4 regions of the Streptomyces sp. NBC_00009 genome follow, and region 1 is predicted to be linked to each of the others. Evidence: riboswitches for the same ligand, from Rfam matches in the RefSeq annotation. Region 1 holds a riboswitch; each other region holds the start of a gene.

What was found. A riboswitch is a leader RNA that binds a small molecule or an ion and turns the genes downstream of it on or off. The one in region 1 is predicted to bind cyclic di-AMP.
Region 2: another riboswitch for cyclic di-AMP. It lies ahead of OHA58_RS04625 (peptidoglycan DD-metalloendopeptidase family protein); the one in region 1 lies ahead of OHA58_RS08195 (M23 family metallopeptidase).
Region 3: another riboswitch for cyclic di-AMP. It lies ahead of OHA58_RS18740 (M23 family metallopeptidase); the one in region 1 lies ahead of OHA58_RS08195 (M23 family metallopeptidase).
Region 4: another riboswitch for cyclic di-AMP. It lies ahead of OHA58_RS13720 (NlpC/P60 family protein); the one in region 1 lies ahead of OHA58_RS08195 (M23 family metallopeptidase).

What each region holds. Positions count from the first base shown of each region.
Region 1 is NZ_CP108312.1:1,835,266-1,842,475, reverse strand. Features, by position in the region: gene OHA58_RS08210 (DNA topoisomerase (ATP-hydrolyzing) subunit A) at 1-2,448, opposite strand, end outside; gene OHA58_RS08205 (M16 family metallopeptidase) at 2,690-4,102, shown strand; gene OHA58_RS08200 (M16 family metallopeptidase) at 4,099-5,484, shown strand; cyclic di-AMP (ydaO/yuaA leader) riboswitch at 5,681-5,837, shown strand; gene OHA58_RS08195 (M23 family metallopeptidase) at 5,850-6,638, shown strand; gene OHA58_RS08190 (GntR family transcriptional regulator) at 6,902-7,210, shown strand, end outside.
Region 2 is NZ_CP108312.1:1,004,991-1,012,200, forward strand. Features, by position in the region: gene OHA58_RS04595 (IS607 family transposase) at 1-50, opposite strand, end outside; gene OHA58_RS04600 (hypothetical protein) at 70-411, shown strand; gene OHA58_RS04605 (hypothetical protein) at 442-651, shown strand; gene OHA58_RS04610 (APC family permease) at 734-2,302, opposite strand; gene OHA58_RS04615 (TetR/AcrR family transcriptional regulator) at 2,564-3,187, shown strand; gene OHA58_RS04620 (SGNH/GDSL hydrolase family protein) at 3,295-4,086, opposite strand; gene OHA58_RS04625 (peptidoglycan DD-metalloendopeptidase family protein) at 4,318-5,124, opposite strand; cyclic di-AMP (ydaO/yuaA leader) riboswitch at 5,129-5,309, opposite strand; gene OHA58_RS04630 (tyrosine-protein phosphatase) at 5,718-6,515, shown strand; gene OHA58_RS04635 (DUF6126 family protein) at 6,554-6,727, opposite strand; gene OHA58_RS04640 (helix-turn-helix domain-containing protein) at 6,724-7,210, opposite strand, start outside.
Region 3 is NZ_CP108312.1:4,134,281-4,141,490, reverse strand. Features, by position in the region: gene OHA58_RS18745 (aldo/keto reductase) at 1-734, opposite strand, end outside; gene OHA58_RS18740 (M23 family metallopeptidase) at 845-1,894, opposite strand; cyclic di-AMP (ydaO/yuaA leader) riboswitch at 1,906-2,051, opposite strand; gene OHA58_RS18735 (PP2C family protein-serine/threonine phosphatase) at 2,311-3,417, opposite strand; tRNA gene OHA58_RS18730 (tRNA-Met) at 3,618-3,691, shown strand; gene OHA58_RS18725 (tellurite resistance TerB family protein) at 3,743-4,198, opposite strand; gene mgtA (magnesium-translocating P-type ATPase) at 4,377-6,977, shown strand; tRNA gene OHA58_RS18715 (tRNA-Lys) at 7,051-7,123, opposite strand.
Region 4 is NZ_CP108312.1:3,097,495-3,104,704, forward strand. Features, by position in the region: gene pcrA (DNA helicase PcrA) at 1-2,400, opposite strand, end outside; cyclic di-AMP (ydaO/yuaA leader) riboswitch at 2,655-2,818, shown strand; gene OHA58_RS13720 (NlpC/P60 family protein) at 2,827-3,990, shown strand; gene OHA58_RS13725 (tellurite resistance/C4-dicarboxylate transporter family protein) at 4,018-4,989, shown strand; gene OHA58_RS13730 (hypothetical protein) at 4,967-5,320, opposite strand; gene OHA58_RS13735 (NlpC/P60 family protein) at 5,614-6,684, shown strand; gene OHA58_RS13740 (hypothetical protein) at 6,717-7,210, shown strand, end outside.

The DNA.
Region 1 (7,210 bases):
CCCCGCCACCACCGAGACCGTCTTCGCGAGGGAGACGCCCGAGCCGTCGCGGCGCGGGTCGACCTCGGGCAGCTCGGCCGGGGTGCCGTTCTTCTGCGCCGCGCGGGCCGGTGTCGGGCCCGCCCAGCCCAGGCTCAGGCAGTCCTCGCCCTTCAGGAAGCGCTGGCAGCGCACACCGCCAGTGGCCCGACCCTTGCGCGGGTACTGGTCGAACGGGGTGAGCTTCGCCGTCGTCTGGACGGAGTCGTCGAGCGTGCCGCGCGACCCCGCCACCGTGAAGACGATCGCGTCCACAGCCGGATCGACGGCGGTGAACGAGATCACCTTGGCGCCGTCGGCCAGCTTGATGCCCGCCATACCGCCCGCGGCCCGGCCCTGCGGACGTACCTGCGAGGCCTGGTAGCGGAGCAACTGCGCGTCGTCCGTGATGAAGACCAGGTCCTCCTCGCCGGTGCGCAGCTCCACTGCGCCGACGATGCGGTCACCGTCCTTGAGGCCGATGACCTCCAACTCGTCCTTGTTCGTCGGGTAGTCGGGCACGACGCGCTTGACCACGCCCTGCTCGGTACCGATCGCCAGGCCGGGGGACGACTCGTCGAGGGTGGTCAGACAGACCACCTTCTCGTCCGCCTCCAGCGACGACAGGAACTCCGTGACGGGCGCGCCTCCGGAGAGGTTCGGCGCCGAGGCCGTCTCCGGGAGCTGCGGCAGGTCGATGACATTGAGCCGCAACAGGCGCCCCGTGGACGTGATCGCGCCGATCTCGCCGCGCGCCGTAGCCGGGACCGCGGAGACGATCACGTCGTGCTTGGTGCGCCGGGCGTCCTCGTCGTCCCCGAACGGGTCGGCGGTCGCTGTCCGCGCCAGCAGGCCCGTGGACGACAGGAGCACGCGGCACGGGTCGTCGGCGACCTGGAGCGACACCGCGGCGACCGCCGTGCCCGCCGACTCCAGGAGCACGGTGCGGCGCTCGGTGCCGAACTTCTTCGCCACCGACGCCAGTTCGCCCGAGACGAGCTTGCGCAGCTCGGCGTCGGAGTCGAGGATCCCGGTCAGCTCGTCGATCTCGCCGTTGAGCCGGTCGCGCTCCGTCTCCAGCTCGATGCGGTCGAACCTGGTGAGGCGGCGCAGCGGCGTGTCCAGGATGTATTGCGTCTGGATCTCGCTCAGCGAGAAGCGCTCCATCAGGCGCTCCTTCGCCTGCGCGGAGTTGTCGCTGGAGCGGATGAGGCGGATGACCTCGTCGATGTCCACCAGCGCGACGAGGAGGCCCTCGACCAGATGCAGCCGGTCCCGCTTCTTCGTACGGCGGAACTCGCTGCGGCGGCGTACGACCTCGAAGCGGTGGTCGAGATAGACCTCCAGGAGCTCCTTGAGGCCGAGCGTCAGGGGCTGGCCGTCGACCAGCGCCACGTTGTTGATGCCGAAGGACTCCTCCATCGGCGTCAGCTTGTAGAGCTGCTCCAGGACGGCCTCCGGCACGAAGCCGTTCTTGATCTCGATGACCAGGCGCAGGCCGTGCTGGCGGTCGGTGAGGTCCTTGACGTCCGCGATGCCCTGGAGCTTCTTCGAGCCGACCAGGTCCTTGATCTTCGCGATGACCTTCTCGGGGCCCACCGCGAAGGGCAGTTCGGTGACGACGAGGCCCTTGCGGCGCGCCGTCACGTCCTCCACGGAGACCGTGGCGCGGATCTTGAAGGTGCCGCGGCCCGACTCGTAGGCGTCCTTGATGCCGGACAGGCCGACGATCCGGCCGCCGGTCGGCAGGTCGGGGCCCGGGACGAACTTCATGAGCGTCTCGAGGTCGGCGCCCGGGTGCCTGATCAGGTGGCGGGCGGCGGCGATCACCTCGCCGAGATTGTGCGGCGGCATGTTCGTCGCCATGCCGACGGCGATGCCGGACGCGCCGTTGACCAGGAGGTTCGGGTAAGCGGCCGGCAGGACGGCGGGCTCCTGCTCCTGGCCGTCGTAGTTCGCCCCGAAGTCGACCGTGTTCTCGTCGATCGACTCCGTCATCAGCGACGTCGCGGGGGCCATCCGGCACTCGGTGTACCGCATGGCGGCCGGCGGGTCGTCGTTCCCCAGGGAGCCGAAGTTCCCGTGGCCGTCGACCAGGGGGAGGCGCATCGAGAAGGGCTGGGCGAGCCGCACCAGGGCGTCGTAGATCGACGCGTCTCCGTGCGGGTGCAACTTACCCATGACCTCGCCGACGACGCGGGCGCACTTCACATAGCCGCGGTCGGGGCGCAGGCCCATCTCGTTCATCTGGTAGACGATGCGCCGGTGCACGGGCTTCATGCCGTCACGGGCGTCCGGCAGGGCCCGGGAGTAGATCACCGAGTAGGCGTACTCGAGGAAGGAGCCCTGCATTTCGTCGACAACGTCAATGTCGAGGATCCGCTCCTCGAAGTCGTCGGGAGGCGGGGTCTTCGTGCTGCGGCGGGCCATCGCTGCTGCGGCTCCTTCACAGATGCTGCCGGGGCATGTACGAGAATCTGACGCGCACCATTGTGGACCGCCCCACTGACAACGCTGACCGCGACCCGTCCGTACGGCGTTCGGTGCTCGCTCTCGGCGTACCCAGTGCGGGAACTTCGCCAGGCGTCAGAACGCTTGCATACAGTGGCAGAACTGGCAGCACATCTGCAGTTTCCGCGATAGTTCCGCGATCGAAGGGACGTACATGCCCATGGGTCACACGGCCACCGCCGAGGCCGGCTCCGGCGGCCTGACAGCGACCGAGCACCGCCTCGACAACGGGCTGCGGGTGGTGCTCTCCGAGGACCACCTGACCCCGGTCGCAGCCGTCTGCCTCTGGTACGACGTCGGCTCGCGCCACGAGGTCAAGGGCCGCACGGGCCTGGCTCACCTCTTCGAGCACCTGATGTTCCAGGGCTCGAAGCAGGTCCACGGGAACGGGCACTTCGAGCTGGTGCAGGGCGCCGGCGGCTCGCTGAACGGGACGACGAGTTTCGAGCGCACCAACTACTTCGAGACCATGCCGACCCACCAGCTGGAGCTCGCGCTCTGGCTGGAGGCCGACCGGATGGGCTCCCTCCTCGCCGCGCTCGACGAGGAGTCGATGGAGAACCAGCGCGACGTCGTCAAGAACGAGCGCCGCCAGCGCTACGACAACGTTCCGTACGGGACCGCGTTCGAGAAGCTGACCGCCCTCGTGTACCCGGAGGGCCACCCGTACCACCACACGCCCATCGGCTCCATGGCCGACCTGGACGCGGCCACCCTGGAGGACGCGCGGAACTTCTTCCGTACGTACTACGCGCCGAACAACGCGGTCCTCTCGGTCGTCGGGGACATCGACCCCGAGCAGACGTTGGCCTGGGTCGAGAAGTACTTCGGCTCCATCCCGCGCCACGAGGGCAAGCAGCCCCCGCGCGACGGCTCCCTGCCCGACCGGATCGGTGAGGGCGTGCGTGAGGTCGTCGAGGAGGAGGTCCCGGCCCGCGCGCTGATGGCCGCCTACCGGCTGCCGCAGGACGGCTCGCGCGCGTGCGACGCGGCCGACCTGGCCCTGACGGTCCTCGGCGGCGGCGAGTCGTCCCGGATCTACAACCGTCTCGTCCGCCGCGACCAGACCGCCGTCGCCGCCGGGTTCGGCCTCCTGAGGCTCGCGGGGGCGCCCTCCGTGGGGTGGCTGGACGTGAAGACGTCCGGCGACGTCGAGGTCCCGGTGATCGAGGAGGCCGTCGACGAGGAGCTCGCACGGTTCGCCGCCGACGGTCCCACTCCGGAGGAAATGGAGCGCGCCCAGGCCCAGTTGGAGCGCGAGTGGCTCGACCGGCTCGGCACGGTCGCGGGCCGCGCCGACGAACTGTGCAGGTTCGCCGTCCTGTTCGGCGACCCGCAGCTCGCCCTGACCGCCGTCCAGCGCGTCCTCGACATCACCGCCGAGGAGGTCCAGGAGGTGGCCAAGGCCCATCTGCGCCCCGACAACCGCGCGGTGCTCGTCTACGAGCCCACGGCCCCCGAAGAGGCCGACGAGACCGCCGACGAGATCGCCGGCGGGGCGACGGACGAGACCGCCGCAGCGACCACGGACGAGACCGCAGTCGGGACCGCAGACGAGGAGGCCGGCAAGTGACCGAGCTCGCGACCATGGACTTCCACCCGCAGCCCCAGGCCGGCACGGCGCGGCCGTGGGCGTTCCCCGCGCCCGAGCGCGGCACCCTCGACAACGGCCTCACAGTGCTGCGCTGCCACCGTCCGGGCCAGCAGGTCGTCGCCATCGAGATCAACCTCGAAGCGCCCCTGGAGGCCGAGCCCGCCGGGCTCGACGGCGTCGCCACCATCATGGCGAGGGCCTTCTCCGAAGGCACCGACAAGCTCGCCGCCGAGGAGTTCGCCGCCGAGCTGGAGCGCTGCGGCGCCACCCTCGACGCGCACGCCGACCACCCCGGCGTACGGGTCTCCCTGGAGGTCCCCGTCTCCCGCCTGCCGAAGGCGCTCGGCCTGCTCGCCGACGCCCTCAGGGCACCCGCGTTCGCGGACAGCGAGATCGAACGTCTCGTGCGCAACCGACTCGACGAGATCCCGCACGAGACGGCGAACCCCGGCCGCCGCGCCGCCAAGGAGCTCTCGAAGCAGCTCTTCCCGGCCACCGCGCGCATGTCCCGCCCGCGCCAGGGCTCCGAAGAGACCGTCGCGGCCATCGACGCGGCGGCCGTACGCACCTTCTACGACCGGCACGTGCGCCCCGCCACGGCCACCGCGGTCGTCGTGGGCGACCTCGCGGGCATCGACCTCGACGCGCTGCTCGCGGACACGCTGGGCGCCTGGACGGGGAACACGGCCGAGCCGCGCCCCGTACCGCCCGTGACGGCCGACGACACCGGCCGGGTCGTCATCGTCGACCGGCCGGGCGCGGTGCAGACGCAGATCCTGATCGGCCGCGTCGGCGCCGACAAGCACGACCGGGTGTGGCCGGCGCAGGTGCTCGGCACGTACTGCCTGGGCGGCACCCTCACGTCCCGCCTGGACCGCGTCCTGCGCGAGGAGAAGGGATACACCTACGGCGTGCGGGCGTTCGGCCAGGTGCTGCGCTCGGCGCCGGACGGGACGGGCGTCGCGATGCTCGCCATCAGTGGCTCCGTGGACACGCCGAACACGGGTCCGGCGCTCGACGACCTCTGGAAGGTGCTGCGCACGCTCGCCGCGGAGGGCCTCACCGACGCCGAACGGGACGTGGCCGTACAGAACTTGGTGGGCGTCGCCCCGCTCAAGTTCGAGACCGCCGCGGCCGTCGCGGGGACGCTCGCCGACCAGGTCGAGCAGCACCTGCCGGACGACTTCCAGGCGGAGTTGTACCGGCGGCTCGCCGCGACGGGCACCGTGGAGGCCACCGCGGCCGTCGTGAGCGCCTTCCCGATGGACCGTCTGGTGACGGTGCTCGTCGGTGACGCCGCGCAGATCGAGGAGCCCGTCAGGGCGCTCGGCATCGGAGAGGTGACCGTCGTCACGGGCTGACCGTGACCGGTGTGCAACGAGGGGCCCCGGTGGGCGAGATGACCACCGGGGCCCTTGTATGTCCGAATTGAACCAGTGGTTGCCTGTCTGCCCTGTGGCATGCGCTACAAAAGCCCGGTTCCGTTTGTTGATTGAAAGATGCCCCGCTTAGCGTCGGTCCGGCTGTCCGCCAGATGTACGCCGCGCCCGCGGCACCGGACAGTCATCGCCGAGTCCCCCAAGGCGCGAGCCGGGGGAGCCGGGGACCCACCGTCCCTGGGGTGAATCGGGCACCCTTCCCTGAAGGGGGTCCGTAGGAGACCTTCCTGCTCCGAACCCGTCAGCTAACCCGGTAGGCGAGAAGGAAGGAAAGGATCAGCCACTCCATGGCGTTCACCCGTGCCACCGGGAAGCACCGTCGCCCGAGCCGTGTCACGCGTACCACCGCGCAGGTCGCCGGCGTCGCCGCGCTCACCACGACCGGTGTCATCGGAGGCCTCGCTGCCCCCGCCCTCGCCGCTGACGACGCGTCTCTTGAGCAGACCGGCCTGACCAAGGCCATCTCCATCGGTGACTCCCTCGCGGAGCAGATCGACGCGCAGGCCGCCGCCCAGCAGCAGGCCGCCGACGAGGCCGCCGCGAAGGAGAAGGCCGAGGCCGCGGCCAAGAAGAAGGCCGAGGAGGACCGGCGCAAGGCCGCTGCCAAGGCCAAGGCCGAGCGCGAGGCCAAGGAGCGGGCCGCCCGTGCGGCCGAGCGCAAGCGCCTGAACGCCTTCGTCATGCCCGTCACCGGCTCGTACGTGTCGACCGCGTACAAGGCCAGCAGCGGCCTGTGGTCCTCCGGCAGCCACACCGGCATCGACTTCCACGCCGCCAGCGGCACCTCGGTCCACGCCGTGGGCGCGGGCACGGTCGTGGAGGCCGGCTGGAGCGGCGCCTACGGCAACAACATCGTCATCAAGATGAACGACGGTACGTACACGCAGTACGGCCACCTGTCGTCCATCGGCGTCTCCGTCGGCCAGGCGGTCATCCCGGGCCAGCAGATAGGCCTCTCCGGGGCGACCGGCAACGTCACGGGCCCGCACCTCCACTTCGAGGCGCGCACGAGCCCCGAGTACGGCTCGGACATCGACCCCGTCGCGTACCTGCGCTCGCACGGCGTCAACGTCTGACCTTCGCCGCGTACTCGCGCCAACGCACCGAAAGCCCCGGCTCACCGAGCCGGGGCTTTCGGCGTTACCGACGCGCTCGTTACCGACACGGTCGTTCGTTCCCGGCGGCGCTGTCCAAAAAATATCCATGGATTACGGCCTGCCGTCGGAAATTCGCGCCCGCTGGAATAGAGTCGCTGGGCAAGCGCGCTGAACGGACTTCAATCGCGCTGTACGAGCGACTGTCTACCGCGTTTCGCGGGGATTAATGCGGAGGTCGGTTCATGCGCATTCCGGCGCACTCGGTATGCACGGCGATCCGCGACGACATCGTCTCCGGTGTCTACGAGCGCGGCGGCAGACTCACCGAGGAGGTGCTCGCCCGCCGCTACGGCGTCTCCCGTGTCCCCGTGCGCGAGGCGCTGCGCACCTTGGAGGCCGAGGGCTTCGTCGTCACCCGCAGGCACGCGGGCGCGTGCGTCGCCGAACCCACCACGCAGGAGGCGGCGGACCAGCTGGAGATCCGGATGCTCCTCGAACCGCTCGCCGCAGCCCGCGCCGCGCAGCGCCGCACCGAGGCGCACCTGAAGGTG
Region 2 (7,210 bases), 830 kb from region 1:
ACCCCCAATATCCGGGCAGCCCTTGTCGCCGAAACCATCCCTTGATCCATCCCGGCAAGTTATCCCGAAATGACCAAGCGTGACCATCAATCAAGAAACAGTCGCCAACCCGACGACGGGACCTACTGGCCATTCCCTGCGGGGAATTGTCGCGCCGCATCCCGTCGCGCAGAGTTCACACATCACGTACAGCCATCAGGGACAGGACAGGAAGAGAGCGAGACCACGCCGCACATCGACGCACAGGAGCTGGCCGGCCGGTACGCGGCCGTCTGGAACGAGAGGGACCCCGAGCTGCGCCGCAGGGCGGTGCACGCGCTGTGGTCCCCGGACGGTGTGCACGCCCTGCTGCCGCCGCAGGAGTTGCGGGAGTCGGCCGTGCGCCTCGGCTTCCCCACGGCCGCCTTGTAGGCGCGCGGTCACGAGGAGCTGGAGGCGCGGGTGGCGCGGGCCCATGAAGAGTTCGTGGCGTCCGGCGAGTACACGTTCAGGGCGACGGCCGCGCACGCGCAGCAGTTGAACGACGTCGTCACGTTCCGCTGGGAGTCGGTCCTCACGCAAAGCAGGGAAGTGACGGGCGAAGGGCTGGAGTTCGTGGTTGTGGCGGAGGACGGACGCATCGTGCGTGACTACCAGTTCGTGGGCGTCTGACGCGGCAGATCGTCCGTCGGGATCCGACACGCCAGAGGGCCCTCCCCGCCACGGGGAAGGCCCTCTCTTGCGCGCGGCCGCGCTACTCGCTCACGCGCCTGCGCGTCCGCGCGCCCATGGCGTAGAAGGCGAGCCCGATGCCGACGAAGAGCAGCAGGGGCAGCACCTGGCTGAGTGTGTACTGGGCGCGCTGGCCGGCGAACGACTCAGGCAATGAGTCCGCCGCACTGCCCGCCGAGCCGAACCAGCCGACCCCGAAGCCCGGCCAGATCAGCACGATCACGGTGAACGCCACGAACCCGGTGGCGAGGACGCTCACGACCCACGCGCCCACGCGTCCGCCCGGGACGGCGTACGGGCGCGGCGTGTCCGGGTACTTGCGGCGCAGCACGGCGAGGCTGGGGAAGGTGATGACGTACGAGATGAAGGTGGTGCAGATCGTCAGGCCGAGGCCCGCCGCGAAGTACTTCTCGCCGTTGCCGCCCGTGAGGTTGAGGGCGACCACGAAGAGGATCGAACCGAGCACGGCGGAGAGCAGGTTCACCCGCACCGGCGTCCCGTGCTTCTCGGAGATGCGGCCGAGCCACGCCGGACCCGCGCCGTCCGCACAGGCGACGGCCTGCGCGCGGTGGGCGCCCATGGCCCAGGTGACGCCCGAGGTCAGCAGGCCGATGATCAGGCCCGCCGCGGCGACCCCGCCGAAGACGGAGCCGAGGCCGGTGAGCGTGACCGTGCCGTCGGCCGCGATCGACCCGCCGTAGACCGTGAACACGGCCTTGCAGGCGTCGATGAAACCGCCGAGGCTGCCGATCTCCTTGCTGGGCAGCACAAAGAGGATGCCGAGGATCGGGCCGCCGTAGAGGAGCACCGCCGCGAAGCCCGAGCGCAGGATCGACAGGGGGATGTCGCGCCGCGGGTTCGTCATCTCCTCGGCCGCTGAGCTGGGCAGTTCGAAGCCGACGTAGTTGAAGATCAGGACCGGGACCAGCGCCACGAAACCGGCGTACGTCGGGACGAACTCACCCGCGGGCAGCGCGTGCACGCCGTGCTGGACGGCGAACACCACCACGGAGACGAGGAAGAACCCGAGGAGCACGACCCGGGCTACGGCGCCCGCGATGGGCACCCACTTGCCGATGCGCACGGACTGTACGACGGCCAGTGCGCCGCCCCAGATGAAGACGAGGCCGGCCGCGTACTTCCAGAATCCCGGCAGCGGGGTGAAGAACTCCTCCCACGTGGTGAGCGCGATGATGCACAGACTGCCGCCCACCCAGACGGGGTTGGAGATCCAGTAGAGGAGCTGGTTCACACCGGCGACGAGCCGCCCGAACGCCAGGCGCGTCCAGACGTAGGGGCCGCCCTGCACGGGGAAGGCCGAGCCGAGTTCGGCCACGAGCAGCCCGTACGGGAGGAAGAACGCGAGGGCGAGGATCGCCATCCAGGTCAGGCCCTGCGGACCCTGGGCGGCCACGGAGCCGATCGTGTCGAGGCCGACGAGGGTGCAGATCAGGAAGAACAGCACGTCCAGCCTGCGCAGGTCCTTCTTGAGCCGGGAGCGCTGTTCACCCCAGCCCTCAGACAGGTCAGGCAGGTCGGGTGCGCCCTTGGCGGACGGCTCGGTCGGCGGTATCGGCGGCGCTTGGGTCACGGGGAAACTCCTGCTGCACGACGGGGCACGGGGCGTGACGGTTGTTCTCGGACTGTGCTGCGACTCTTCTTGCTACGGTGCTGCGACTCTTCTTGCGACGGTGCCGGACCGGCTCCCCAGTCGCCCTATTGACTGAACGGCCAGTCAGTAAGCGAGACTGTGACGGGCACCACTGGGCACTGTCAAGAGTCGTGCACGAGGCGTTCACGCCGGGTTCGCCGCTCGGCCCCCACCGCCGGTGCCCGTGTGTAGGGTTACCGCGTGGCAAGAGTGCGGTTGAGCGTGGCCGAGCGGCGCGAAGAGTTGCTGCGTGCCGCCATCGAGCAGATCGAGGCGCGGGGCGTGGCAGCCGTGCGCATCGCCGACGTCGCCGCAGCGCTCGGGGTGAGCAACGCGCTGGTTCTGTACCACTTCTCGACGAAGGAAAAGCTCGTCTCGGCCGCGTTCGCGCACGCCGCCGAGGGCGACCTGGCGCATCTGCGCAAGCTGCTGGGCAAGCGCACGACGGCGCTGCGCCGGCTGCGCTCGGCCGTGCGCTGGTACGCGCCGACCGGGCAGGCCAAGGGGTGGCGGCTGTGGATCGAGGGCTGGTCCGCGGCACTGCGTGAGCCCGCGCTGCGGGAGGTCACGCGCGACCTGGACAAGCAGTGGAAGGCGGCGCTCACGGAGGTCGTCGCGGAGGGCGTGGCGGCGGGCGAGTTCCGCTGCCCGGACCCGGCGGGCGCCGCACTGCGCCTGACGGCGCTCCTCGACGGTCTCGCGGTGCAGATGACCGCGTATACGGGGACGGTCTCACGGACCCGCATGCAGGAGTGGGTCGACGACGCGCTGGCCCGCGAGCTGGGACTCGAGCGGGCGGACCTGACGGCGACGACGGCGGGCTGACGGCGCCACGACGTCGGGCTCCGAAGGGAGCCCGGGGTGACCGCGCAGAAATGACGCGGGGGAGCCGCCCCCAAGGGCGAGCTCCCCCATGACGCGCGCAACTCCCGTCAGAGCGGCAGCAGATCCGGCCGCTTCGCCGCCACATGATCCCCGGACGACTCGCCGCGCAGCCGTCGGCCGATCCACGGCACCAGGAACTCCCGCGCCCAGTGGATGTCGTCGCGCCGCACCTCCAGCGTGCCGCGCGGCGGCTGCGCCGGCCACGGCTGGTCCGGGTCCGCCGGCACCTCGACGCCGAGCGCCTGCCCCGCCCGCAGCGCGACCCGCGTGTGCCCCTCGGGCGAGAGGTGCAGCCGGTCGTCGTCCCAGGCACGGCGGTCCTGGACGGTCTTGAGGGACCACAGGTCGAGCACCGGGCAGCCGTAGCGGTCGGCGACCGCGCGCACATGCCCGTTGTACGTCGCGATCTTGCCGCGCAGATGCTTGAGGACCGGGACGTCCCGGGTGTCGAAGCCGGTGGTCACCATGACCGTGCCGACGGCGGAGGTCAGCCGGGCCACGGCCTTCTCGAAGCGCTCCGCGACGTCGTCGGGGTCGGTGCCGGGACGGATGATGTCGTTGCCGCCGGCGGCGAAGGTCACCAGGTCCGGGGCGAGTTCGACGGCCCGCGGGAGCTGGTCCTCCACGATCTGGTCGAGGAGCTTGCCGCGCACGGCAAGGTTCGCGTACCGGAAGGAGTGCTCGGGGGTCCGGTCGTCCAGGAGGACGGCGAGACGGTCGGCCCAGCCCACGAAGGCCCCGTCGGGACCGGGGTCCCCGACGCCTTCGGTGAAGCTGTCCCCCACCGCCGCGTAGGACCGAATCGTGCCGCCGCTGAGTGATCTCGATTCGTTTGCCACGACCACACATCTTTCACCCTGCGATGTGACCTACGCGACCGTAGGAAGGGGTTGACGGGTGGTGATATAGCCCACCCGGTCAGTTTCGCGATTTCAGGAATACGACGGGACACGACGAAGGGGCACGACGAAGGGGCGGGCCCGGAACCGGACCCGCCCCTTCACGTCACGCCTCGACGAGACACCTTCACGTCACACCGTCAGGGTCGGAGCGACGTCACACCTTCGGAGTCAGAGCGAGACCCCGTGGGCACGGAGGTACGCGACCGGGTCCACGTCCGAGCCGTAGCTCGGGGTGGTGCGGATCTCGAAGTGCAGGTGCGGTCCCGTGACGTTGCCGGTCGCGCCGGAGAGGCCGATCTGCTGACCCTCGGTCACGGTCTGCCCGGACGAGACGGAGAGGGACGACATGTGGGCGTACTGCGAGTACTTGCCGTCGGCGTGCTGGATGACGACCTCGTTGCCGTACGCACCGTCAAGGCCGGCCGACACGACGGTGCCCGCGGCTATGGCCTTGAGCGGAGTGCCCGTCGGAACCACGAAGTCGACACCGGTGTGGTAGCCGCTGGACCACATGCTGCCCGCGGTCTTGTACGCCGTGCCGATGGAGGCGCTCTGGACGGGCAGCGTGTAACCGGAAGCGGTGGCGGCCTTGGTTGCGGAAGCCTGCGTGGCGGTGGCCGAGGACTTCGCGGCGGGAGCCGCGGCCTTCTGGCCGATCGTCAGCTTCAGGCCCGGGTGGATCAGGGAGGGGTTGCCGCCGACGGCCGAGCGGTTGTCGGCGTAGAGCTTCTTCCAGCCGCCGCTGACGTTCTGCGCGTCGGCGATCTTCGAAAGGCTGTCCCCGCCCTTGACCGTGTAGGTCTTGGCGGCGGGCGCGGCCTTCACGACCGAGTGGGCGACCGCGGGAGTCGCGGCGTGGACGCCGGCGGCACCCATCAGCGGCAGCGCGAGCGCGACGCCGCCCACTCCGGCAACGACGATCGTGCGTGCGAAGCCCTGGGACTTGGGACGACGGTGCTTACCCTTCGCGGGCATGGGGGATTCCTCTCCGTCGCCTGCGAGGTGAGCTGTCGGGTTCGGGCTGGAACTGCCCGGCCGCGCCCCTTTCGGGCACGGCTTCACCCCGAGCCGTTTCCGGTGTCCCGGAAACGGCGGTCTACCTGGGTCCCCCACTCCTGCCGAGCACGGATCGATGTGCGGATTCCGGGCGGCGGCAGGATTAGGCGGTCCGTCCGGATTGCGCCGAACGTAAGCGAGCGGGGAGCGCGGGGACAAGCCGCGAATTCCCCCGGGCATTCCGGTTCTTGATCCTTAAATGATCCATTCCGGAAAAGGCCGTCACGCTCCGTCGATTCACGATCTTTGCAACTGCGATACCTACTGGAAACTCATTCGGCCCCGCCGCCACGCACGGTCACCGCTATGACCCTGCTCACCTATCGGCCACCATGTGGCTGTATTTCAGGGTCAGTTATCCCATAAAGCTTGATTACCTATCTATCGGTTTATTTCGGGCATTCGACACTCAATCACCAGCCGCCTCTCACATGGTTGCCCCTGGCAGCCATGTCGTATCGTCGAAGCCGCCCGCAGGCGAGCAGCGCCGCGGCCGACCGGGAGGAGCCCCCGTGACGCAGCAGGTCCCGTCCACCGAGCCCGAGTTGGCCGGAGTGCGCAACTTCCGCGATGTCGGTGGTCTCCCGACCGTGGACGGGCGTCGGGTCAAGCAGGGCGTGCTGTTCCGCAGTGGTCACCTCGCGCACGCCACGGACGAGGACGCCGCGTTCCTCTCCTCGCTCGGGCTGCACACGATCTTCGACTTCCGCAACGCCGCCGACCAGCGCCTCGAAGGCCCCGACGTCACGCTGCCCGGCGTGCGGAACGTGAATCTGCCGCTGACCGACCCGGCGGACGGCGCCGAGTTCTGGCAGATGGTGCGCGACGGCAACCTCGACGACCTGCGCGCCGCCCTCGCCGAGGGCCAGGCCGCGAACCGCATGATCACGTCGTACCGGGCGATCATCACGGAGCGCACCGCCGAGCACAGCCAGGTCCTGCACTCCCTCGCCGAGGACAGCGTGCCGGCGCTCATGCACTGCGCGGCGGGCAAGGACCGCGCGGGGCTGTCGATAGCGGTCACGCTCCTGGCCGTGGGTGTGGAGCGCGACGCCATCGAGGCGGACTACCTGGAGTCGAACGCGACGCACCGCCGCTACAAGGTGCACCGCAGCAGTGCCTCGAAGGACGCGATGTCCCCCGAAGTCATGGAGCTGCTGAGCCCGCTGTTCGACGCCCGCGCCACGTATCTGGCGGCCGCCTTCGAGCAGGTCGTGCAGACCTGGGGCTCCACCGACCGCTACCTGGAGGAAGGCCTCAAGCTCTCCCCCGCCCGGCGCGAGCGGCTGCGCGAGCGCCTCCTCGACTGAGGCTCACCGGTCCACACGCGGGGCGCGTCACCCGCGCGTCACCCGCGTGACGCCCCCAGCGTGAACAGCAGATAGATGAAGCCCGCGACGAGGTGCCCGGCGAAGACGTAGACAAGCAGGCGCACCCAGATGCCGCGCGGGAGCTTGTCCTCAATGTCACGCCGGGCGGGCTGCCGCTCGGGCTCGGTCACGTCGTTGGGCTCTGCGCTCATCGAGGGCCTCCCTGGGTCCGTTCGCCGCCGCCCGTCGCCGGGCCGAGACACAGCGCGGCGGACGGGCTCTGCAGCAGGGTGTGTACGAAGAGGAGCTCGGCGCCGTCGCGGTCGGCGGCGGCGATCCGGTGCGGGGTGAGCGAGTCGAAGTGCGCGCTGTCCCCCGGCGCGAGCGCGTACGCGGTATCGCCGAGGCGCAGCCGCAGCCGCCCTTCGAGGACGTACAGCCACTCCTCACCGGGGTGGACCCGCACGATGTCGCCCTGGGCTCCGAACGGCACGTGCACGCGCAAGGCCTGCATGCCGCGCCCCGGGGCGCCCGCCTGCCGGTAGATCCAGCCGCCCGCCTCGGTGGGCTCCATGTCGCCGGAGCGCACGACGGCGTCCCTGTCGGCGGGCGTCTCGCCCAGGAGCTCGGAGACCGTCGTACCGTAGGTGCGGGCGAGGGCGAGCAGCATCGGGAGCGAGGGCTGACGGCGGCCC
Region 3 (7,210 bases), 2.3 Mb from region 1:
CCGCGCTCGGTCTGCAGGTGCTGGCCCGCGCCCGCGGCCCGCGCGCTGTCGACCTCGGTGCCCGGCCGGTACTTGCCCGTCAGGAACCCGGCCGCCAGGGCGTAGTACGGGACGGCCGCGAGACCGCTCCGCGAGGCGACCTCCTGGAGCCGGCCCTCGTAGGTGTCGCGCGAGACGAGGTTGTAGTGCGGCTGGAGCGCCGCGTAGCGGGCGAGGCCCTCGCGGTCGGAGAAGTCCAGGGACTCCTGGAGGCGCTCCGGGGTCAGGTTCGACGCGGCGATGGCGCGCACCTTGCCGGCCGTCACCAGCTCGTCGAGGGCGGTGATGATCTCCTCGACCGGCACGGACGGGTCGTCGAAGTGCGTGTAGTAGAGGTCGATGTAGTCGGTGCCGAGGCGGCGCAGGGACTCCTCGGCGGCGGACTTGATGGTGTTCGGGGACAGGCCCTTGAAGTCGGGGTGGGCGCCGACCTTGGTGGCGATGACGACATCGGAGCGGTTGCCGCGTGCGGCCAGCCACTTGCCGATGACGGTCTCGGACTCGCCGCCCTTGTTGCCCGGGACCCACGCCGAGTACGCGTCGGCCGTGTCGACGAAGTTGCCGCCCGCGGCGACGTACGCGTCGAGCACGGCGAAGGACTGCGCCTCGTCGGCGGTCCAGCCGAACACATTGCCGCCGAGGGAGAGCGGGAACACCTCGAGGTCTGACGAGCCAAGCTTGCGAAGAGAAGTCATGTCCTGCCAGAACACCGATATGGATCAAGATATTCCGGGCACGGCGAACCGGCAGCCCTGACGTCGGGGGGTTGCCGTCAGGACCGCCGGGGTTCGGAGGGTTACGAGTCTCAGATCGTCAGGCCGTTGGAACGCAGCCACGGCGCGGGGTCGACCCCGGTCGCCTGGCCGCCGGGGTGGACCTCCAGGTGGAGGTGCGGCCCGGTCACGTTGCCGGTGGCGCCGACACGGCCGATGACGTCGCCGCTGGTCACCTTCTGGCCCGCGCTGACGTTGAGGGACGACTGGTGGCAGTACCAGAGCTCGGTGCCGTCCGGCAGCTCCAGGACGGTGCGGTAGCCGTACGCGCCCGCCCAGCCGGCCTCCTTGACGGTGCCGGAGTGGATCGCCTTCAGCGGCGTACCCGTCGGAGCGGCGAAGTCGAGACCCGTGTGGTAGCCGGAGGACCACATCGAGCCGGGCTGACCGAAGGTGCCGGTGATCGTGTAGGAGGCGACCGGCAGCGTGAAGCTCTTGGCGAGCTCGGCGAGGCGCTCGGCCTCGGCCTTCTTCTTCGCGGCCTCCTCCGCCGCCTTCTTGTCGGCGGCGGCCTTGGCGGTGGCGGCGTCCCGCTCCTTGGCGGCGTCGTCGGCGGCCTTCTTCGCGGCGGCCTGCTCGGCGGCTGCGGCCTCGGCCTCGGCGGCCTGGTCCTGCTGCTGCTCGGCCTGCTGCATGATGCGGGCGCGCAGGGCCTCACCGGCGGTCGTGCCCTGCTGGGCGTCCGCGGTGCTGACACCGGCTTCGGTCAGCGGGCTCGCGGAGGGGCCGGACGAGTCATCGGAGCCGTCGGATATCAGCGCGCCCACGCCGGGCAGCGACTTGGCGTCCGGCAGCGAGTCCTTGACGGCCGAGAGGTCGGGCATCGAGATGTGTACGGGAGGCTTGCCGCCCTGCGCGGTGGCGATGCCGCCCGCGCCGACGGCCGCGATCACGCCGACACCGAGAACAGTGGAGCTGCGCGCGAGACCGCCGCGCTGCTTGGCTACGCGGTGCCTGCCGCGTACGGGGCGGACGGACTCCTCGGTGGGGTTCCACTCCTCCCAGGTCCGCTCGTCCGTTTCGCCGAACTCTTCGTCGATCGGCGCATAGGAGAACTCTGGGGCAGGCCGGTTGGACGCCACTGGGGCGCGCTCCTTTCCTTCCTTCTCGCCTACCGGGTTAGCTGACGGGTTCGGAGCAGGAAGGTCTCCTACCGACGCCTTCCGCAAGGAAAGACGTCCGATTCACCCCAAGTTGGTGGTTCCCCGGCTCCCTTGCGGGATTAGGCGCGTGCGCACGGAGCCATCTCTTGTGACGGCTGGGACGACCGCGCTGCGTTATCGAACGTTAATAGACACCGGTGCCCGATTCCAAGCCGTTCCGACTGATCGTTAACGCCTTTGGCCTGGACTTAACGGGGCACGAGCGGGCGGAACCGGGCGAGTTGACCTGCCGTCGGAACGGGCCGTTCATCTGACGGTTTGTCAAATGTTATGCGCAGCGACGCCGTTCGACTACATAAGGTGATGACGGCACTCACCGCTGCTTCACGGCTGCTTCACGGCCGCCTCACCGCGAGCAGTGCCATGTCGTCCGTCGTGCCGCCGCCGGTGTGCCGGCGGACCTCGGCGGTGAGCGCGGCCAGCAGCGGATCGGGCCCCGAGAACATCCGCCCCGCGAGCCGGGCCGCCGGGTCGTAGAAGGTGCCCTGCGCGTCGCGCGCCTCCGAGAGACCGTCGGTGTGGAGCAGCAGCGTCGCCCCGCTCGGGAACTCCGTCTCGGACGCACGGTCGGGCCAGGTGCCGAGGTCTCCCATCCCGAGCGGCAGCGCGGGCTCCGGCGCCGACAGGACCTTGAGCGCCCCGTCGCCGCCCAGGAGCAGGGGTTCCGGGTGGCCGCGGTTGATGACGCGTACGAGGCCGTTGCCGTGCGGGATCTCGGCGAGCACAGCCGTGGTGAAGCCCTCGAACTCGTCGAGGCCCTTGCGCCGCAGCCCCTCCCGCGCGAGCGCCCGCTCCAGGCGCTGCGCGACCGCCTCCAGGGTCGCCTCCTGCTCGGCCGCCTCCCGGAAGGCGCCGATGACGACGGCCACGGCGGACACCGCGCCCATGCCCTTTCCGCGCACGTCGCCCACGACGAGCCGCACGCCGTGCGGGGTGTCCTGCACCGCGTACAGGTCGCCCCCGATGAAGGCCCCCGCCTGGGCGGCCTCGTAGCGGGCCGCGATCTCCAGGCCGCCGATGCGCTCGGCGGGCTCGGGCAGGACGGCGCGCTGGGCCGCCTCGGCGATCTGGCGCACGGAAGTGAGCTGCTCACTGCCGCGCCGCACGACGCGGTTCATGACACAGGCGAGTACGGCGACGGTGGCGACCGTGACGAGTTCGGTGATGGCGTCGGTGTCATAACTGCGGGTGTATCTGAGATGCACCCCGAGTACGACGGCGACGGTCGCGAGGCCGGTCAGGAAGGTGCCGCGGGGCGAGAAGAACGGGGCCGCGACGAGCGGGGCGGCGGTGAACAGGGGCACGCCGGTGAACGTCGACGGCGTGACGTAGTCGTAGATCGCCCCGGCAATGATGAGCAGCACGGGCAGCAGACGTACGAAGAACCGGGCCCGGGACAGGCCCTGCTCCGCCTCTCGCCCGTGTCCACCTCGCTGCCCCACCGCTCGTCTCCCGCCACCGTCCGCGTCGGTCCCGCGTCTGCGCACGTCATCGGGCACCCACCCCAGGGTTCACCCCGGACAGGCGGCGGGCGACCTGGCGGGACCGACCGGGTGAAAGGGGTCCCGGGCGGCGGATCACGGAACCCTGGGCAACCGATTCGCATTCTGTCGCCGCAATGGCGTAGAGTCGTGTTTACCGACGCGGGGTGGAGCAGCTCGGTAGCTCGCTGGGCTCATAACCCAGAGGTCGCAGGTTCAAATCCTGTCCCCGCTACTGAAGGCCGAAGGCCCGGAACCATTGGTTCCGGGCCTTCGGTGTATCCCTCTACAGGTCGAACTCGTGCGGCGGCAGGTCGAGCATCAGGCAGGCCTCGCGGACGACGGCCTGCTCGGTCTTGTCGAAGTCGCCGTCGGCGCCGCCGATGACGATGCCGATCTGGATGACCGCGCGCGCCTCGGCGGGCTTCTTCTTCGCCTTGGCGATCTCCTGGAGGACGCTGACCTTGCCGAAGTCGAAGTCGGCGGTCAGCTTGTTCAGGTTCGCGTCGAAGCGGCTCTGGAGCTGGTCCGCCGGGAAGTTCTGCAGCACCTCGTTCGTGGAGATGAGCTGGGCCACGCGGCTGCGCTCGGCCGGGTCGACGTTCCTGTCGGCCGCGGCGACCAGCGCGCACATCGCCATGCTCGCGTCACGGAAGGCGCCGCTCTTCAGGTCGTTCTTCTTCGCCATGAGCTGCGTCTGCATCGTCGACGCGGACTCCTTGAAGCGATCCCACAGGGCCATGTCTCTCCTCGATCGGCACGTACTGATCTTCTACAGCGCTGTAGAAACTAGCGGGGAGCGGCAAAAGTTCCGCCCCTAAACTGAAGGCCTGAACTCTTTGCTGGGGAGCCTTTCGTGGTCCGATGAACGGGAGAAGACGACGGTGCCGACACCCGAGAAGCCCTGACGGCGCCCGGAAGTGACCGACACCGCCCCGGCCCGCGTCGCCGCCCCGTCCTCAGGCCGTACGACCCTCCAGCTCCTGCGCTCCCTCGACAGCGGCCCGCGCGGCCTCACCGAGGCGGAGGCCGAGCGGCGCCTGGCCCGGCACGGCGAGAACGTCCTGCCGGGTACGCGCCCCCTGTCCTGGCCCCTGCTCGCCGCCCGCAGCCTGCGCGACCCGTTCACCCTCGTCCTGCTCTGCCTCGGCCTCGTCTCGGCGACCGTCGCGGCCTGGGGAACCGCCTGCGTGATCCTCGTCCTGGTCGCCGTCAGCTGCTGCCTGCGCTCCGCGGGCGAGCGCCGCGCGGACAGCGCCATGGCGGGCCTGCGCGAGCTGGTCGCGACGACGGCGACCGTGCTGCGCCGCCCCGGCGCCGACGAGACCGCCTCACCGGCCGAACACGAGCTCCCCGTAAGCCAGTTGGTGCCCGGCGACGTGGTGCGGCTCGGCCCCGGCGACCTGATCCCCGCCGACGTACGCCTTCTGCGGGCGCAGGGCCTGACCGTGCAACAGGCGGCGTTCACCGGGGAGTCCGTGCCGGCCGACAAGCGTCCCGTGGACCTGCCCGCGGACGGCGAGTCGGCGCATCTGTGCTTCCAGGGCGGCAGCGTGGCCTCCGGGAGCGCGAGCGCCGTGGTGCTCGCGACGGGCGCCGGCACCCGCTTCGCCGCCGCCCACCGCACGGTCGGCGCAGGGCGCGGGGCGAGCGCGTTCGACCGGTCGGTGCATGGCATCTCCTGGACCCTGATCCGCTTCATGCTGCTGACGCCGCCGCTGGTCCTGATGGCCGGCGCCGCGCTGCGCGGCCGGGGACTCGAGACCCTGCCGTTCGCCGTGGCGGTGGCCGTCGGGCTCACCCCGGAGATGCTGCCGGTCATCGTCACGACGGCGCTCGCCCGCGGCTCAGCGCTGCTCGCCCGCACCCACGGCGTCATCGTCAGACGGCTCCCCGCGCTGCACGACATCGGCGCCGTCGACATCCTCTGCGTCGACAAGACGGGCACCCTGACCCAGGACCGCCCGGCCGTCGACCCGGCCCGCACCGACCCCGACGCCCTGCACTGGGCGGCCGTCTCCGCCTGGTGGACGCTCCAGCTCGCCGACCTGCCGACCGCGGACGCGCTCGACGAGGCGGTCATCACGCAGGCTCTCGCAAAAGACCCGGCCTTCACCGAGGCGTACGACGGCGTCACCGCCCTGCCCTTCGACCCCGTACGCCGCCTCGCCACCGCCGTCGTCCGGCGGCCCGGCACGCTCGGCACCGTCACACTCGCCGCCAAAGGCTCCGTGGAGAACGTCCTGGAGCGGTGTGCCCTCGACGACGCCGAGCGCGCGAGCCTGCTCGCCCGGGCCGCGGAAATGTCCGGCGACGGGCTGCGGCTCCTCGCGGTGGCGACCGCCGAACGCCCCGCCCGGCACCGCCCGGGGGTCCTCCCGCGCCCTTCGGGCAGTGAGGGAAGCACCGCCGACGAACGCGGCCTCACCTTCACCGGCTTCGTCGCCTTCACCGACGCCCTCGTGCCGACCGCCGCGCAGGCCCTGCGCGACCTGGGCGAGCGCGGCGTCACGGTCAAGGTCATCACCGGCGACCACCCCGGCACCGCGGCCCGCGCCCTGCGCGATCTGGGCCTCGCCCCCGGCGACATACACACCGCGGACGCCCTCGACGCGCTCACGGACGAGGAGCTGGCCCGCCTCGCCCGCCGCACCACCGTCTTCGCCCGCTGCACCCCCGCCCACAAGGCGCGCATCGTCACCGCCCTGCGCGCCAGCGGGGAGACGACCGTCGGCTTCCTCGGCGACGGCGTGAACGACCTGCCCGCGCTGCGCGCCGCCGACGTCGGGATCTGCCCGCGCGACGCGGTCGCGGCGGCGCGCGACGCGGCGGACATCGTGCTCGCGCAGCCCGCGGACCGGCCGGGCAAGGACCTCACCGCGATCGGCCACGCGATCACCGCGGGCCGTCACAGCAGCGGCAACATCGCCACGTACCTGCGCGTCACGCTCTCCTCGAACCTCGGCAACGTGATCGCGATGCTCTCGGCGGGCCTCCTGCTGCCGTTCCTGCCGATGCTCCCGGCGCAGGTGCTCGCCCAGAACCTGTGCTTCGACGCGGCCCAGCTGTCGTTCGCCTTCGACCGCCCGGCGGCCGCCGCCCTGCGCCGCCCCGCGACGCTGCGCCCGCGCGACTTCCTGCGCTTCATCACCGGGTTCGGCGTCCTCAACGCCGCCGCCGACCTCGCGACCTTCGGCGTCCTCGCGCTCGCCCTGCACTCCACGGCGGGCCCGGCCGACGAGGCGGCGTTCCACTCGGGCTGGTTCACCGAGAACCTCCTGACGCAGGCTCTGGTGATGCTGCTCCTGCGCACCGGCCGCGCCCCGCGCACCCCGGGCCCGGTCCGCTGGGCGGTCGCGTCCCTGGCCGTCGTCGGCGTCGTGCTGCCACTGACCCCCGCCGCCCACCCGCTCGGCATGACTCCCCTGCCACCCGTGTACTACGCGCTCCTCGCGGCGGTCCTCGCCCTGTACGCGGTCGCGCTGACGGCGGTGAAGAGGCGGTACGTACGGCAGGCGTGAGGGGCAACGGAGTTCGGCGGGAACAGCGCAGCGGCCCGGCCGGCCGAAGCCGTCCGGGCCGCTGTTCACGCGGTAGACCCTGTGGGACTCGAACCCACAACCAATGGATTAAAAGTCCACTGCTCTGCCAATTGAGCTAAGGGTCCACGCGCCGGCTCGCGCCGACGCATCCCCGAGCATAGCCCGCCGGGGCCGGGAGGCCGATCGGGTATCGGCCTCCACGGCCTGTCGGA
Region 4 (7,210 bases), 1.3 Mb from region 1:
GCCGAGGCCGAACTGGTCGTGCGTGACCCGGTCTCCCACCGAGAGCGCGACGACGAGCTTCTCCGTCGCCCGGCGTGTGGCGAACGCCGGTGTCGAGCGCGAGCGCGACGACGAGAGGGACGCAGCGATGCCGCTCGTCGGTCCCGCCGACTTGGCGGGCGCCATGGCGCCGGTCCGCTTCCACTCCAGATGCGCGTCCGGGATCTCCTCCAGGAAGCGCGACGGCGGGTTGTACGAGGGCTGGCCCCAGGCGCTGCGCAGCGTGGAGCGCGTCAGATACAGGCGCTCACGCGCGCGCGTGATGCCGACGTAGGCGAGCCGGCGCTCCTCCTCCAGCTCCTTGACCTGGCCGAGGGAGCGCATGTGCGGGAAGACGCCGTCCTCCATGCCGGTCAGGAAGACGACCGGGAACTCAAGGCCCTTGGCCGTGTGCAGTGTCATCAGCGTGATGACGCCGGAGCCGTCGTCCTCCTCGTCCGGGATCTGGTCGGAGTCGGCGACGAGCGCGACCCGCTCCAGGAACTCGGAGAGCGTACCGACGCTCGCCTCGCCCTCACCCTCGGCCGCGCCGTCCGCCGTCGCGCTCTCCTGCTCGAACTCCAGTGCCACGGCCGCGAGTTCCTGAAGGTTCTCGATGCGCGTCTCGTCCTGCGGGTCCGTCGACGACTGCAACTCGGCGAGATAGCCGGTCCGTTCGAGTACGGCCTCCAGGACCGTGGCCGGGCCCGCGCCCGACTCAACGATCGTGCGGAGGTCCTCCATCAGCGTGTTGAACCGCTTCACCGCGTTCGTCGAGCGGGCCGCCATGCCGTATGCCTCGTCGACGCGGCGCAGCGCCTGCGGGAAGGAGATCTTCTCGCGCTGGGAGAGCGCATCGATCATCGCCTCGGCGCGGTCGCCGATGCCGCGCTTCGGCACATTGAGAATGCGGCGCAGGGGGACGGAGTCCTCGGGGTTGGCGAGCACCCGCAGATAGGCCAGGACGTCCCTGACCTCCTTGCGCTCGTAGAAGCGGACTCCGCCGACGACCTTGTAGGGCAGGCCGACGCGGATGAAGATCTCTTCGAAGACACGGGACTGCGCGTTCGTCCGGTAGAAGACGGCGACGTCGCCGGCCTTCGCGTCGCGCGCGTCCGTGAGCCGGTCGATCTCGTCGGCGACGAACTGCGCCTCGTCGTGCTCGGTGTCCGCGACGTAGCCGGTGATCTGCGCGCCCGCGCCCGCGTTCGTCCACAGGTTCTTGGGGCGGCGGGATTCGTTGCGCTCGATGACCGCGTTGGCCGCGGAGAGGATGGTCTGCGTCGAGCGGTAGTTCTGCTCGAGCAGGATCGTCGTCGCGTCGGTGTAGTCCTCCTCGAACTGGAGGATGTTGCGGATGGTGGCTCCGCGGAACGCGTAGATCGACTGGTCGGCGTCACCCACGACGCACAGCTCGGCCGGCGGGAGGTCGTCCGTGCGGGGCGGCTCGTCCTCCGCGCGGACGCTGCCGGCCGACCCCACCAGCTCCCTGACCAGCGCGTACTGCGCATGGTTCGTGTCCTGGTACTCGTCGACCAGGACGTGGCGGAAGCGCCGGTGGTAGTGCTCGGCGACGTCCGGGAAGGCGCGCAGGAGGTTTACCGTCGTCATGATCAGGTCGTCGAAGTCCAGCGCGTTCGCCTCGCGGAGGCGGGACTGGTACATCGCGTAGGCCTGGGCGAGGGTCTTCTCGAAGCCGTCGGCGGCCTGAGCTGCGAAGTCCTCCTCGTCGATGAGCTCGTTCTTCAGGTTCGAGATCTTGGCGCTGAAGGACTTCGGCGGGAACTTCTTCGGGTCCAGGTCGAGGTCGCGGCAGACCAGGGCCATGAGGCGCTTGGAGTCGGCGGCGTCGTAGATCGAGAACGACGATGTGAAGCCGAGCTTCTTCGACTCGCGGCGCAGGATACGGACGCAGGCGCTGTGGAACGTCGACACCCACATCGCGTTCGCCCGCGGGCCGACGAGGGACTCGACGCGCTCCTTCATCTCGCCCGCGGCCTTGTTCGTGAACGTGATCGCGAGGATCTGGCCGGGGTGCACACCGCGCTCGGCGAGGAGATACGCGATGCGGTGCGTGAGCACGCGGGTCTTGCCGGAACCCGCGCCCGCCACGATGAGCAGCGGGGAGCCGCCGTGGACGACGGCGGCCTTCTGGTTCTCGTTCAGCCCGTCGAGGAGCGCCGCCGGGTCGAGCGCCGGGCGGGGGGCGCCGCCGCGGTAGTACGCGTCTCTGGCCGGAGGCACGTCGAATTTCCCGCCGAACAGGTCGTCCGGAACGTGCTCCGGAGCCGTGTCGTCCTCGGGCGGCGGCGGGGCATGCTCCTCACTGGCCTTCGAAGCCGTGAGGTCCGCCAGGAAGCTGTCGTCAAAGAGGCTGCTCATCGCTCTACGAGTCTAGGCCGCCCCACTGACACCCACGGCCGCCCCGGAAACTTCCCCCCGACTTCGCGGGCCCGGCCACCTCTCGTAGTGCGGGAATCACCCTCCGTGAGAGTTACCGGAGGTCACGAACAAGATTGCCGAAGGTCACGAAAATGTATCGGGCATATCGAACATCAACCTTCACAGCAGCCACACGAGTTGGCTAGCGTGCTCCGCGGGCCGCCCGTCCCCCCGCCGGCAACCGCGCCGCGAACGGGTCGCCCCCGCTGAGTTCAGTACGCCGAGAGGCATGGAACCGGGGACCCACGACCTTTGGGGTGAATCGGCCGACGACCCGTCAGGGCGCGGCCGTAGGGCAGCCTTCCGAATCTCCGCCCGAACCCGACAGCTAACCCGGTAGGCGGTCATGGGAAGGAGACGCGCCCCTTGGCGTCGCACCGCAAGCCGCGCAGCAGGACAGCCGGTCCCCGCACGGCCCCTGTCGTCGGAATCACCACGGCGGCCCTCACGTCCATCGCCCTGCTCTCGCAGAGCGCGACCGCTGCCCCCTCCGCGCCGCCGAAGCCGAGCCTGGAAGAGGTCCAGAAGAAGGTCGACACCCTCTACCACCAGGCGGGCGTCGCCACGGAGAAGTACAACGCGGCCAAGGAGCGCACCACCAAGCAGCAGAAGCGCGTCGGCGACCTGCTCGACGACGTCGCGCAGCGCACCGAGAAGCTCAACAAGGCCCGCCAGGAGCTCGGCACCTTCGCCGCCGCCCAGTACCGCACGGGCGCCGTCTCCGACACCGCGACGCTGCTCCTCGCCGACGACGCGCAGGACTACTTCGACCAGGACCAGCTGATGAGCCGGCTCACGAGCCGCCAGAAGAAGGCCGTCGACGACTACCAGACCGAGCAGGCCGCCACCACGAAGAAGCGCACCGAGGCGGCCAAGAGCCTGGAGACGCTGACCACTTCGCAGGCCACGCTCAGGAGCACGAAGAGGGACGTCCAGCAGAAGCTCGGCGATGCCCGGCAACTCCTGTCGAAGCTGACCGCAGAGGAGAAGGCGCGGCTCGCGGCGATCGAGAAGAAGAAGCAGGAGGCCGCCAGGAAGAAGGCGGAGGAGCTGGCGCGTCAGCAGGCCGAGGCGGAGGCCAAGCGCAAGGCGGCCGAGGAGGCACGCCAGAAGGAGGACCCGGGTACCGGCAGCGGTTCGGGTACGGGTACGGGCTCCGGAAGCACCGGCACCGGCTACGCCGCCAAGGCCGCGAAGGTCATCGACTTCGCCGAGTCACAGATGGGCAAGCCGTACGTGTGGGGCGCCACCGGCCCGGACTCGTACGACTGCTCGGGCCTCACGCAGGCCGCGTGGAAGGCGGCCGGCATATCGCTGCCGCGCACGACCTGGGACCAGGTCAAGGTCGGCACGACCGTCACCACGGCCAACGCCCAGCCCGGTGACCTGGTCTTCTTCTACGACGACATCAGCCACGTCGGCATCTACATCGGCGACGGCAAGATGATCCACGCCCCCAAGCCGGGCGCGAACGTCCGCGTCGAGTCGATCTACTACATGCCGATCCACAGCGTGGTGCGCCCGGCCTGACCGGCTTCGTGGGGTTACGTTCGGGCGGTGCGCGGCCCGAACGCAACCTCACGTCCCGGACCCACGTGGTCCCAGCTCCCGCCGGCCGCCGGCGCCGCCGTCATGGCCACCGGCATCATCTCGGTCGGCCTGAACCTGACCGGTCACTCGGTGCTGTCGGGCATCATGCTGGTGCTCGCCGCGGCCCTCTGGCTCGCCCTCGCGGCGGACTTCGCGAACCGGCTGGTGCGGGAGCGCGACCGCTGGCAGTCCGAGGCCGGCACCCCGCCCGCGCTCACCGCGGTCGCGGCGACGACCGTCCTCGGCACCCGGATCTCCATGTTCGGCTGGCAGACCCTGGCCGAGGCGCTCCTCGCCCTGGCCGCGCTCGTCTGGCCGGCGCTCCTGATCAACGTCGTACGGCGCTGGGAGCCGCGGATGCCGGGGGGCGTGTTCCTCGGCTGTGTCGCGACGCAGGGCCTCGTCGTCCTGGCGGCGACGCTCGCGCCCGCGGTCGGCGCGCACTGGCTCGCGTACACCGGGATGGTGCTCTTCTGGGGCGGGGTCGTCCTGTACTGCTTCGCACTGCTCCACTTCGACCTGCGCGAGGTGGCCTCCGGCGCCGGGGACCAGTGGGTCGCGGGCGGCGCGCTCGCCATCTCCGCCCTCGCCGCGTCGAAGCTCGTCGCTACGGGTCTGTGGAACGAGGACGACACGGGCGCCCTGCGCACCATGAGCTTTCTGCTGCTCGCGCTCGATATGGCCTGGTACGTGGTGCTGGCGCTGGCGGAGGTGCGGTGGCCCCGGCCGCGCTACGACGTGCGGCGCTGGTCGACGGTCTTCCCTCTGGGAATGGCAGCGGCGGCGGCACTGTCCGTGGGCGCCGCCGCCGATGTGCCCTGGCTCAGAGGGCCGGGGCAGGTGCTGGTGTGGATCGCGGTGGCCGCGTGGCTCGCCACCCTGATCGGGACGTTCAGGTCCGGAGCAGCACGCCGGCTCAGGTCCAGAGCACCGCGATGAAGATGTTCGCGGTGGTCAGGAGGCCGACGAGGCCGAAGAGGCCCTTGTCCACCTTCTCGTCGTCCCGCTTCACGTACACGAGGCCGAGGATCACGATCAGCAGCGCGAGCTTCACGCCGATCTTGATGTTGTTCACGGTGTTGTCGTCCGCCTGATTCAGGCCCACCAGGACGACACCCGTGACCAGCATGGTCAGCGCACCGTGCAGCATCGCCGGGACGAACCGGGCCGTTCCCTTGCCCATCGCCTTCATCTGGGTGAGGAACCCACCGAGAAGCGAGGCGATGCCGATGATGTGCAGGCCGACGAAGAGGTGGATGAGTACGTCCATGACCGGCGAGCCTAGCCGGGGCCTCACTGCCCCCATGAACCGGCCCGCACCGATCCCCCGCCGGTCACATACGGTCACACGCGGAACACAAGGGCCAGTTGCGGACAATCCATCACCAACCCGTGACGGTCAGGTTTAGCGTCCTTCCTCAGGTGACCGGCTCCCCACCGCCGCCCCGCTCAGGGGCGGTAGTCGGGCACCTACCGCCGAGAAAGGTCCGGCGGCGGCCCGCTCCCCCTGTGCGGGCCGCCGCCGGACGCGTAAGCAGTACGTACCGGAAGGACGTGCCCCTCGTGTCGGCAGCGCACCGCAAGCCCCGACAGCGCTCGCTCACCGGCCCCACGGCCCGCACCGCGGCGACCCTCGCTCTCGCCTCCGCGGCGACCGCCACCGCCCTGGACGGCGCGGCGCACGCGGACCCCCGGCTCACCCCGAGTCAGGTGAAGGCGAAGGTCGACCGGCTCTACCAGGAGGCCGAGAAGGCCACCGAGAAGTACAACGGCGCCAAGGAGAAGGCGGACAAGGCCGAGAAGAAGCTCGGCTCCCTGCGTGACGAGGCGGCCCGCAGGACGGACCGGCTCAACACCCAGCGTGAGGCGCTCGGTTCGGCCGCCGCCGCGCAGTACCGCACCGGCGCCCTCGACCCGGCGGTCCAGCTCGTCCTGTCCTCCGACCCCGCCCGGTACCTCGACAACGCGGCGCTCGCCGACCGGCTCGGCACCCGGCAGGCCTCCGCGGTCGGACGCGTGCAGCGGGAGCTGCGGCAGATCGACCAGCTGCGCGCCGAGGCGGACGGCCGGCTCACCGAGCTGCGCAAGCGGCAGGGCGAGCTGAAGAAGCAGAAGAAGGCGGTCACCGGGAAGCTGGCCGAGGCGAAGCGTCTGCTCGACCAGCTTCCGGCGGCCGAGCGCACCGGCGTCGGAGCGGGCGCCGGCGACACCGGCGCGGCCGGCCGCGCCTCCCGCTCGGACTCCTCCCGCGACATGCCGTCCGGCGCCCTGCCCAAGGCCCCGGACTCCCGCACGGCGGCGGCCATCGCCTACGCCTACAGCGCCCTCGGCAGCCCCTATGTGTGGGGCGCCACGGGCCCGAACGCCTTCGACTGCTCCGGCCTCACCCAGGCCGCGTACCGCTCCGCGGGCATCTCCCTGCCGCGCACCACGTACTCCCAGATCAACGCGGGCCCGCGCATCCCGCGCTCCCAACTGCAGCCGGGTGACCTGGTGTTCTTCTACTCGGGCATCAGCCACGTGGGCCTCTACATCGGCAACGGCAAAATGATCCACGCCCCGAACCCGAGCGCCCCGGTCCGCATCGCCCCGATCGACCAGATGCCCTTTGCGGGGGCTACGCGGGTGGCGTGAGCCGGTGCGGCGCCCCCGGTACTGTCAGGCTCATGCCTAGCCGTGCGCTGCCGCCGCCTCCGCCCCCTGTCCAACTCCGTACGTGGCCGGACCGGCAGACGCTGCTCACCGACCGCGGCATGGCCCTCGACGAGCTGCGGAAGAGGCATCTCGGGGTGGGACGGCTCCTGCTGCTGTGGCTGTGCGGGGCGGGCGCCGTGGTCGGCTGGGCCCTGCTGTCCCTGGTGATCCAGCTGTTCGAGGACGAGGATCCGCTGGTCTTCGTCATGGGCCCCGTCTTCGCGATCCTCGGCCTGGGCGCGCTGGTTCCTTCGGTGATCGGCGTCGCCCTCGGCATACGCCGCGACCGGAAGATACGCGAACTCACTGACGCCTGGCTCGCCTTGGACAGCGACCCGGCGTCCGACGCCCGCCTGCGCTCCCCCGGCGTCAGCACCGTCTGGCTCCTGTCGTCCGTCGTGCTGTGCGCGCTCGGCCTGTGGGCATCCCTCGGAGCCGCCGCCACCGCAGAGCCGGGACGGGACAC